One region of the Pseudarthrobacter sp. NPDC080039 genome, then DNA from elsewhere that is predicted to be linked to it. Evidence: riboswitches for the same ligand, from Rfam matches in the RefSeq annotation. Region 1 holds a riboswitch; the other holds the start of a gene.
What was found. A riboswitch is a leader RNA that binds a small molecule or an ion and turns the genes downstream of it on or off. The one in region 1 is predicted to bind cyclic di-AMP.

Region 1 (5,007 bases):
CTGGCCCGCAGAAAATCAATTCCGCCTACCACGACAGTTCGGCGGGCGCCCGCCGACGCAGCCACGGCGCGCTCCAGCAGCGTCTGGCCCCGGAAGACCAGCGACTGCTTGGGGACGCCACCCAACCGCGAAGAACGTCCACCAGCCAGGACCAGGGCATCAAAAACCAGCCTGCTCGCTTCCATTCACCCAGCCTAGCGACCAGACGCTCCGCTGGCCGCAGGACCAGACGCTCCGCTGGCCGCAGGAGGGGTCAGGCAGCGCGCTCGGGAAGCAGGAAGGGATCCCATGCCGGGGTTGGCTTCTCGAGTTCCTTGATCTGCCAAATCGTTCCCCGCGGCGGCTCGGGCACAAACCGCAGGGTCCAACCCATCTCAGCAGGGGTGTGGTCACCCTTGACGTTGTTGCAGCGCAGGCAGGCGGCCACCAGATTCTCCCACGAATCGGCCCCGCCACGTGACTTTGGGTGCACGTGGTCGATCGTGTGCGCCGCCTTACCGCAGTACGCACATTTGTGTCCATCGCGCCGGAGCACGCCCCTGCGGCTGACCGCCGTGGAGTGGTTATACCGGGGCCGGATGTATCTGTTGAGGAGGATCACGGACGGGCGCCCAAGGACGTCGGTTGGGCCCACGACGGGGTCGTCCCCTTCGGCCACAACGCTCGCCTTGCCCGTGAGCACAAGCACCAGCGCCCGGCGGAAGGTGATTACCGCCAGCGGTTCATATCCAGCATTCAGAACGAGAGTGCGCATGCACTTACCTCTTCACGGCCGCACCCGTCAGGGGCACGAGGGCCGGCTGCCCTCGGCATGTCCGGGCTATGGATCGACATCACAAGAGTAAACAAAGAAGTGCAAAATCAGGTAATCGCCCACTCGGCGGGCCTCTCCGGCGACTTGGCGGCCGGGGCGGGAGGTCGAGTGAACGCGACCGGCCGGGAGATTTTAACGACAAAAGGACCCCTGCCTCATTGGCAGGGGTCCCCGCGGCGATCCTTTGGCCGGCGTCCGTTCAGGCCGGCAGCGGGAATGCCTAGCTGACGCGGATGAAGACGGGGCCGGAACCGACGTTGGCGCTGAACACCACGGTCTGGTTTCCGTTGAAGCCGCCGTGGACAGCCATGCCGTTACCGGCGTACACAGCGATGTGGGCCATTCCGGAGCCGCCGTTGGCGTAGTAGATGAGGTCGCCCGGCTGCGCCTCGGCTGCACTGACCGTGCGGCCCAGGGAGAGGTAACCGGCAGGCCAGTCGTGGAAGTGGATTCCGACGGCAGCCAGGGAGTTGGTGACCAGCATGGTGCAGTCCTGCACCACGCCCAACTGGGCGTAGGCCGCGGCCAGGATGGCAGCACCCTTGCCACTGGCGGAAGGGTGGGCGGCAGGAGCGGCCGGAGCAGAGGCAAGCGTGGCCGTGACCTTCGGAGCGGCAGCCGGCTGGGCTGCGGGGGCAGCTTCCTGCACCGCAACCTGGGGCTCGGGCTCAGCGACGGGAGCCGGCGTCGTGGTCACAGCCGGCTTCTCGAAGCTGATGGCGATGGTGGAAGCCGCAGAAATCGGCGCGTCGACGGCGGATTCAACTTCCATGGCGGACGCCGGCGCGGAATCACGCTTGGCGTTGGCATCAGCGGCATTTGCGGCGATGCCGCTGGTCAGGACCAGACCGGAAGCGGCGGCAATCACAGCGGCCTGACGGCCCATTCCGCCGGCGTTGTCGGTGACAGCCTTGGCGATAACAGCGATTGAGTTGGTTTTGGTGACCTCGGCGCGGTGCCGTGCGGTAGCACGAGTCGTCATCAGTTCTCTCTTTCGTTTTTCCTCAGGCGGCTGTGGCCGGGCAGAGGGAGTTGGACCCGCCGGCATCTTGGGGGCATGCCGGCGCGTCCCGAACGGGGGTTAGCTATTAGGAAACGCGGATGAAGACGGGGCCGGAACCGACGTTGGCGCTGAACACCACGGTCTGGTTTCCGTTGAAGCCGCCGTGGACAGCCATGCCGTTACCGGCGTACACAGCGATGTGGGCCATTCCGGAGCCGCCGTTGGCGTAGTAGATGAGGTCGCCCGGCTGCGCCTCGGCTGCACTGACCGTGCGGCCCAGGGAGAGGTAACCGGCAGGCCAGTCGTGGAAGTGGATTCCGACGGCGGCCAGGGAGTTGGTGACCAGCATGGTGCAGTCCTGCATCACGCCCAGCTGGGCGTAGGCCGCGGCCAGGATGGCAGCACCCTTGCCGCTGGCGGAAGGCTGTGCGGCAGGAGCAGAGCCGGTGGCAACGGCTGCCGTGACCTTTGCACCCGCAGCCGGCTGGGCTGCGGGGGCAGCTTCCTGCACGGCGACCTGGGGCTCGGGAGCCGGAGCAGCGGTGGTCTTGACGGTGGGCCGTTCAAAGGAAACCGTGGCGGTGGGGGCGGCGGTCACGGCGAGCGACGTCTGCGCCGAACCGGACTCGGTGGAAGCGGAGACACCGGCAGTGGTGTCAGCTGCAGTGGCCGGCAGGCCCATGCTCAGAACCAGGCCCGATGCGGCGGCCACAACGGCAGCCTGGCGCCCTACGGTTCCGGCGTTTGCAGTCATGGCCCTGGATACGGCATCCAAGGGGTTGGTGCGCACCGTTTGGGCACGGTGGCGCGCAGAATGATGGCGTGAAGACACGAAGGTAGCCTCTCCCAATGCCTGCGAGGTGAGCTGTCGGATTCGGATGGGAGTCACCCGGTCACAAGCTTCCTGGGAAGCTTGTGACTTAACCCCAAGGCCTTCTGGAGAGAAGGCCAAAAATTGGTTCCCCCGCCCCTGCCAGACGATGAAATGCGAACGGACCTTGAGCGGTGGCAGAGTTAGGCAATCCACTCAAGAGCGTCAACTTCGGAAAAGTTGACGCAAGTTAGACGGTACAGGAGTTCTGCTTGAATGTCACATTCAGGTCACGGCACGTTACCCGGATCTGAGAGTTGGCAATCATACGGTTACAGCCAACCCATCGGATCGACCACTTCGCCGTTCACCTGGACCTCAAAGTGCAGATGGCATCCCGTGGAGGCGCCTGTGGTACCACTCAGGGCCACAACGTCTCCCCTGGACACGGTCTGCCCCACCTTGACGTTGAAGGACGACAGGTGGTTGTAGGTGGTCTCCAGCCCGTTGCCGTGGTCTATGACCACACGGTTTCCGCCGCCGAACTGGTGCCAGCCTGCGAAAGTCACGGTTCCCGTTGCGGCAGCCATAACAGGCGTCCCGCATTGGGCCACGAAGTCCTGCCCGCGGTGGAAGTCGCCGGCGCCTCCGGTAATGGGGCTGACCCGGTAACCGAAGGGGGAGGCGGTCACAAGCGAGGCGAGCGGTGCCGAGAGCGTGCCGGCGGAAGCCGCGCGGGTCACGGAGCCGGCCGACTGGGCGCTGAGGAGCTGCTTGAGCTTCCCGTCCGGGTCCGCCTGGGTCACCACTGCAGAGCGGCTGAAATCGATTTGAGCGCCAATATCCGCGGAAATCTGGGGTTGCGGACTGACCGACGATGCCGCCAGGGGGGCGGAGCCGGCCGCATCCGTCGCCATAACCGGACTCGTGGCGGGCATGGCGACTGTCAGGGCTAGACCGGTGGCGGCAAGGGCAATCCCGGCCTTCTGGCCTATGCCGCTGGCGGCGGCAAACTCCGTCATCTGCCGGAACGGACCCCGCCTGCGCCGGGCATCGCGGTGGAGGTCGCGGGGGCGCTCCGTTGCGGCACCTTCGACAATCCGGGCTGCCGAAGGGGGGCCGGCCGCGCGGCGGCGTCCCCTGGGGGTCTGCGTGGTCAAGAAGGGTTCCTCTCTGGAGAAGCCTGCGGAGTTAGCTGTCGGATTCGGGTCAGAGAGATCAAAGACCCGGCCCGCCACCGGCAAGCTTCGGCACAGGGGTATTCCCGGAAGAATCCTTCACTGGAGAGGCTTGCTGCTGACGGACTTCACCCCAAGGCAGTCCCCCGCTGCCGGTTGTGGTTCCCCCGCCTCTGCCAGTTACGACTCGTTCACCTGATCCGCTGGCAGAGCTCGGCTCCGGATCAGGTAACGCTTAAGTATCAACGATTGCTTCCACTATAGGGGCTAAAGACCCTAGGTAACAATTCCGTTATCTTTGCGTGGAAGGGCTGTCACGGGGTATGAACTGCCCCGGTCAGGACTGGCGGACGGCGACGAAAACATGGGCTGCGACCTCCGGCGGGAGTTCCAGTGCGCCTTCAATACCCGGCACCCGGACGGAGATGTAGTCGCCTACACGCTCAAGCGCCACGGCAGCGCCGGGCCGGATGCCACCTTCGTCCAGTTGTGCCAGCAGTTCCGGCTCCACCTGGATCGGTTCGGCCAGCCGGCTGATGGTTACCCCGGAGGCAGGGCCGTAGTTCTTCATCGCTTCCACGAGGCTGATGGCGCCATCGGCAAAGCCGGGTCCCGGTTGTCCGCCGAGGGCTGCGAGCCCCGGAATGGGATTGCCGTACGGAGACTCAGTGGGCCGGTCCAGCATCTCGTAGATCCGCCGCTCCACCCGCTCGCTCATGACGTGCTCCCAGCGGCAGGCCTCGTCGTGGACGTAGGCCCAGTCCAGACCAATGACGTCGGCAAGCAGGCGTTCGGCCAACCTGTGCTTCCGCATTACCTCGGTGGCCCGCTTGCGGCCCGTGTCCGTCAGTTCCAGGTGCCTGTCGCCGGAGACCACCACGAGTCCGTCACGTTCCATCCTGCCGATGGTCTGGGAAACCGTGGGCCCGGAGTGGCGCAGACGCTCGGCGATACGGGCCCGCAGGGCAACGATGTTCTCTTCCTCAAGCTCCAGGATGGTCCTGAGGTACATCTCCGTAGTGTCGATCAGATCCGTCATCCAGCTCAGCTCCTCGAGCGCAGTACCTTGCGTTGTCCCACCGTACCGCCTGTTCCCGCGAGGTAGTCCGGGGAAAAGCTTAGCCTATTTTGACTTACTCCGAATAGCCGAGGGTGTCCTGTCTCAGTGTCTGGACTTTGAAGCAGCCGGTTCCCGCGCGCC
Region 2 (5,007 bases), on a different contig from region 1:
TAACGACGGCCCTGAATTACGCCGGCGCCTGCCCGAAACGGCAACCGTCACTCTGGCCGGAGTCCGCTTTGCGATGGTCCATGAGACCGGCCAGGCCAAGGGCCGCGAACTTCGGTGCGAAGCACTCTACCCCGATGCCGATGTGTTGGTGTTCGGCCATAGCCACATCCCCTGGGACACGGTCTCGCCGCGCGGCCTGCGCCTGCTGAACCCTGGTTCCCCCACGGACCGCCGCCGCCAGCCCTCCTGCACGTTCATGGAGGCTGCGGTAGACGCCGGCCGGTTGACTGACGTCAGGCTGGTGGGAGTCCGGCAGGGCTGACGCGCCAGTGCCCGCGGCCGCTTGGCAGGGCGGTATCCATTGCCTAGGCTGGGAACCATAAGCATGCTTAGCTTCCAGGCTGTGGCGGTTTGACCGCAGGATGCTTCAGTTCCGGGGCGACGAAGAAGCCCGAGTCCGCACGAACAGGAGGACCACCATGACTGACCAGTACACCTTCCGCAATCCCGTAACTGCCTACGAAAAGATCTCCCCGCCCAAGCAGCACCAGCCCGAACCGGGCCTCGACGCGGGACTGCAACCCAAGGCCGACCTGGGCGAAGAAACCTACCGCGGCACCGGCCGGCTGGAAGGCCGCCGCGCCATTGTGACCGGCGCGGACTCCGGGATCGGCGCCGCAACGGCCATTGCCTTCGCCAGGGAAGGCGCCGACGTCGTGCTTTCCTACCTGCCGCAGGAAGAGGAGGACGCCTCGCGCATTGCCGGGCTCATCGAGGCGGCCGGCCGCAAGGCCGTCAAGGCGCCGGGCGACCTCAAGGACCCTGCGGCGTGCCGGGACCTGGTGGACACCGCTGTGGCCGTCCTGGGCGGGGTGGACATCCTGGTCAACAATGCCGGCAAGCAGGTGGCCCAGGAGGATCTGCAGGATATTACCGACGAGCAGTTCGACCACACCCTGAAGACAAATGTCTACGCCATGTTCTGGGTGACCAAGGCCGCCGTCCCGCACATGCCGGCTGGCTCGACCATAATCAACACCACGTCCATCCAGGCATACAACCCCTCGCCCACGCTGGTGGATTACGCCACCACCAAGGCCAGCATCAACAACTTCACGAAGGGCCTGGCCCAGCAGCTGGCGCCCAAGGGAATCCGGGTGAACGCAGTGGCTCCGGGGCCGATCTGGACACCGCTGCAGGTCAGCAGCGGGCAGCCAAAGGAGGAACTGCCGGAGTTTGGGCAGTCCACTCCCCTGGGCCGTGCAGGCCAGCCGGCCGAACTGGCACCCGCGTACGTCTTCCTGGCCTCGCCTGAGTCAAGCTACGTGGTGGGCGAGACGCTGAACGTCAACGGCGGCAGCCCCACGCCCTAGCAACATCCACGGGCCCGGCTGGCCCCGCCGGCAGGCGTCACCCGGCTTCCTGGCCGGCCAGGAGCTCGTCGGTGGAAGGGTCCGGCTCGCCGTCGAAGAACTGGGCCAGGACGGTCTTGAACACTGTTTCTCCGGGCGCGGCCCGGAGGAACAGTGTCATGGACGACCGCAGCTTCTTGGCGTCGATGCCGCCAAAAATCTCGTCGGCCGACTGTTCAGCATGGTTGGCCAGGACCAGCGCGCATTCCAGGAGTCGCGGCCCCAGGACTTCATGGTCCAGGTAGGCGCGGGCCTCGGCCAGCGAGGAGATGGCGTATTTGCGGGAGGTGGCACTCTGCCCCAGCCCGGCGATCTGCGGAAAGATGAACCACATCCAGTGCCCGGACTTGCGGCCGACTTGAAGCTCCCCCAGCGCCTGCTCATAGGTTCCGCCGCTGTTTTGGGCGGCGACATAACGTTCAAGGTCAAAGGGCTCATACATAGGGATCTCCTGGGTTCATTGTTAAAGCGCCAAATCTTTTTCAAGGGCAGCGGCCGCTGCCTGCAGCTGGGGGTCGGGATCGCCGCGCCACCGGGCCAGGACAACGCCGGCCCGCTGGCGGTCCCGCTCCCCGAGCCCGGCCAACAGCGGAGCCAGGACATCGGCAAGCAAGGGCTCCGTCAGGTCGGTTGCCTGGGCAGACCGAAGGAACCCTTCCAGCCGGGTCAAATCCGAATGCCGGAGCAGCCGCACCCTTGACTGCAGCAGCACCACGGCGGCCAGGCGCCGCTCGAACACGGGACGGGAGCCTGGTCGCGGCTGCCCCCACAGGGCGGAGGCCAGCATCACCGTTCCATCGTGGTCAAGGTCCTTGAACTTGCGCAGCGCGTCCCGAACCGTGCCGCGGACGGCCCCCACGGAAGATCCGTAGGAGGCCAGCGCCCCGCCCAGCCGGGCTCCGACGTCGTCCGCCCGATACCAGGCGCCCTCGTTCCGAAGGGTCCGGTCAACAAACTCCGCCGCCGCGGAAACGACGTCCGCAGCGGTCATCGCCCGCGCCCTGAGGAGGCATGCCGGATGCAAAACGGAGTCCACGGCCGGGCCTCCAGCCTGCCTTCCGCGATGGGCTCCCCGCACTCGGCGCAGGTTCCGTAGGTGCCCGCGGCCAACCGGGCCAGGGCCGCCTCGATCTGGTCAAGGCCAGCTGAGCTTTGCTTCAGGAGCGCCGCGGCCTGCGACAACTCGAAGGCTATCGTGGCGCCTTCCGGATCGTGTTCGTCGTCCACATTGGAGTCCTGGCGGGCTGAATTAGCCGCCTCGATGTCGGCCCGCAGCGCCGGCAGCAGCGCCATCCGCCGCTCCCGCTCCTCCTCGAGCAGCGCGCGGAACCGGTCGAAATCTGGCATGGGGAAAGCCTAGCGCGTCCGTCAGTGCCGGTTCAGGGGTACACGCCATCCATTCGATTGCTCAATCCGAGAGGAGAAACTCGTATGTTATCCAAATGTGACAATTAGTCCGAGCGCGGGTTATGGTCTTTTGGTGTCCCTCTCAGACGGGACATTCCCGTCAGCATGCCGAGCCCTGCCGCTGACCATGGGATTCAACCGCTCCAGCTGGCAGGGACGGGGGAACCAAGTTTCCACGGCCACTTGCGGCCTTGGGGTTAAGTCGACAGCGCCTCCGTCCATCGCGGAGTCACTCCGGCCGGGTATCTCCAGCCCGAACCCGACAGCTCACCCCGCAGGCATGGGAGAGGCGATCAACCGTGTCAAAAAATTCCACTACCGCCCGTCACCGCGCGACTCCGGCCCGCTCCATTGCGCTCGAAGGCATCGCCGTGACAGCCAGGTCCCAGGCCCGCTCGCTGGGCCGTCCCGCACTCGCCGTTGCAGCAGCCTCCGGCATTGCCTTCGGCGTCGGCGCCCCGGCCCACGCCGGTGTGACCGGTCCGGATACCACTGAGAAGACCAATGTCCAGGCATACTCCGCGCCCGCTGCCCCCGCCGCGGCCACGGGCACCATCCACACTGTTGTTTCCGGAGACACCCTGGGTGCCATCGCGACGGCCTACGGCGTCAGCCTGAACGACGTCCTGTCCGCCAACGGACTGGGACTGTCCTCGATCATCTACCCGGGCGACCAGATCCGGATTCCCGGCGCCGGTTACACCGCCGCACCGGCTCCCGCCCCCGCAGCAGCTCCCGTCCAGGCTGCGGCGGCCACGGCCCCCGCGAACACCGGCATGAACATGTCCTACGCGTCCGCCACCACCGGAACCGGAACCGGCGCTGCCATCCTGGCGTCCGCTTACAGCCAGATCGGTGTGAACCAGGACTGCACCGCCATGGTGGAAAAGGCCCTGCGTTCGGTCGGCAAGAGCGTTGGCGACCTCGCCCCCACGCAGTTCTTCCAATACGGCACCGTGGTAGGCAGCCCGGCGCCCGGCGACTTGATCATCACCTCCGGCCACGTTGGTGTCTACGCTGGTGCCGGCCAGGTTGTCAGCGGCGGCGTCAACGGCTACACCACGCAGGTCCACCCCATCAGCTGGCTCAGCGGCTACTCCGTGGTCCGCGTAGCCTAACCTGCGGGCAGGCGGCCGCCTCCCAGGAGGTCCGGCCAGAGCAGGAGGGCGGCGTCCGGTGTATCCGGCCGCCGCCCTCCTGTCGTTTGCCATCCGGCCGCCACCTGCAGCCAGGCCTCAAGGCAGGTGCGCGGGGGAACCTCAGGTTCCGCAGAACGTCATGTATTTGCCAAAGTCTTCCGGCGGCCCTTCCATGTAGTGTTCCAGCCCGGGCCGCTCGGTGAAGGGATTGCTGACGGCATCCAGCAGCTGCTGCAGGGGTGCCAGGTCTCCGGCAGTGGCGGCGGACAAAGCCTCCTCCACGAGATGGTTCCTGGGGATGTAAGCGGGGTTTACGCTGTCCATCAACCCGGCGTCGGGCCTGAGCTCCTGCCACCTTTGCGCCCACGCGTCGAAGGCTGCCAGGTCAAGCACCATGCCGCGGACCGGACGGAGATCGCCCCTTGCCGCGTTGCCAAGGTTCCGGAAGAAGCTGGTGTAGTCCACCGGGCCGTCCTGGAGGATGGCAATGGCGTCATCAATGAGTCCCGAGACGGCGTCCGGGTGGTCCTCCCTGGCGTGCTCCAGGCCCAGCTTCTTCCCCATGCCGCTGGACCACGCCTTGCTGTAGTGTCCGCGGAAACCGCCCAGTACCTCGACGGCCGGGGCCACCGCCTTTTCCTGGTCCTCGTCGATGAGCGGCAGCATTGCCTCGGCAAGCCTGGCAAGGTTCCATTCGGCCAGCACAGGCTGGTTGGCGTAGGCATAGCGGCCGCTGACGTCGATGGAACTGTAGACGGCTGCGGGATTGAAGGTGTCCATGAAGGCGCAGGGGCCGTAGTCGATGGTCTCCCCGGAGATGGTCATGTTGTCCGTGTTCATGACGCCGTGGACGAATCCGGCCAGCATCCACTGTGCCACCAGTTCAGCCTGCGCTGAGACGACGGAACCGAACAATGCCAGGTAGGGATTTTCCGCGTGGGCGGCGCGCGGGTAGTGCCGGCTGATGGCGTGGTCGGCCAGCCTCTTCAGGAGGTCCAGGTTTTCCGTGGCCCGGGCGTACTGGAAGCTGCCCACGCGCAGGTGGCTGG

Region 2: it holds a riboswitch for cyclic di-AMP, as region 1 does, so the genes downstream of both, AB0313_RS01735 (LysM domain-containing protein) here and AB0313_RS13525 (NlpC/P60 family protein) in region 1, are expected to answer to the same signal.

What each region holds. Positions count from the first base shown of each region.
Region 1 covers NZ_JBFBKY010000011.1:82,363-87,369, forward strand. The annotation lists gene AB0313_RS13510 (NTP transferase domain-containing protein) at 1-185, opposite strand, end outside; gene AB0313_RS13515 (HNH endonuclease) at 254-754, opposite strand; gene AB0313_RS13520 (NlpC/P60 family protein) at 1,035-1,796, opposite strand; gene AB0313_RS13525 (NlpC/P60 family protein) at 1,903-2,571, opposite strand; cyclic di-AMP (ydaO/yuaA leader) riboswitch at 2,654-2,848, opposite strand; gene AB0313_RS13530 (peptidoglycan DD-metalloendopeptidase family protein) at 2,961-3,788, opposite strand; cyclic di-AMP (ydaO/yuaA leader) riboswitch at 3,793-4,035, opposite strand; gene AB0313_RS13535 (metal-dependent transcriptional regulator) at 4,144-4,845, opposite strand.
Region 2 covers NZ_JBFBKY010000001.1:371,092-376,098, forward strand. The annotation lists gene AB0313_RS01710 (metallophosphoesterase) at 1-322, shown strand, start outside; gene AB0313_RS01715 (glucose 1-dehydrogenase) at 480-1,373, shown strand; gene AB0313_RS01720 (DUF1810 domain-containing protein) at 1,411-1,854, opposite strand; gene AB0313_RS01725 (DNA alkylation repair protein) at 1,876-2,403, opposite strand; gene AB0313_RS01730 (TraR/DksA C4-type zinc finger protein) at 2,400-2,759, opposite strand; cyclic di-AMP (ydaO/yuaA leader) riboswitch at 2,946-3,115, shown strand; gene AB0313_RS01735 (LysM domain-containing protein) at 3,119-3,937, shown strand; gene AB0313_RS01740 (protein adenylyltransferase SelO) at 4,079-5,007, opposite strand, start outside.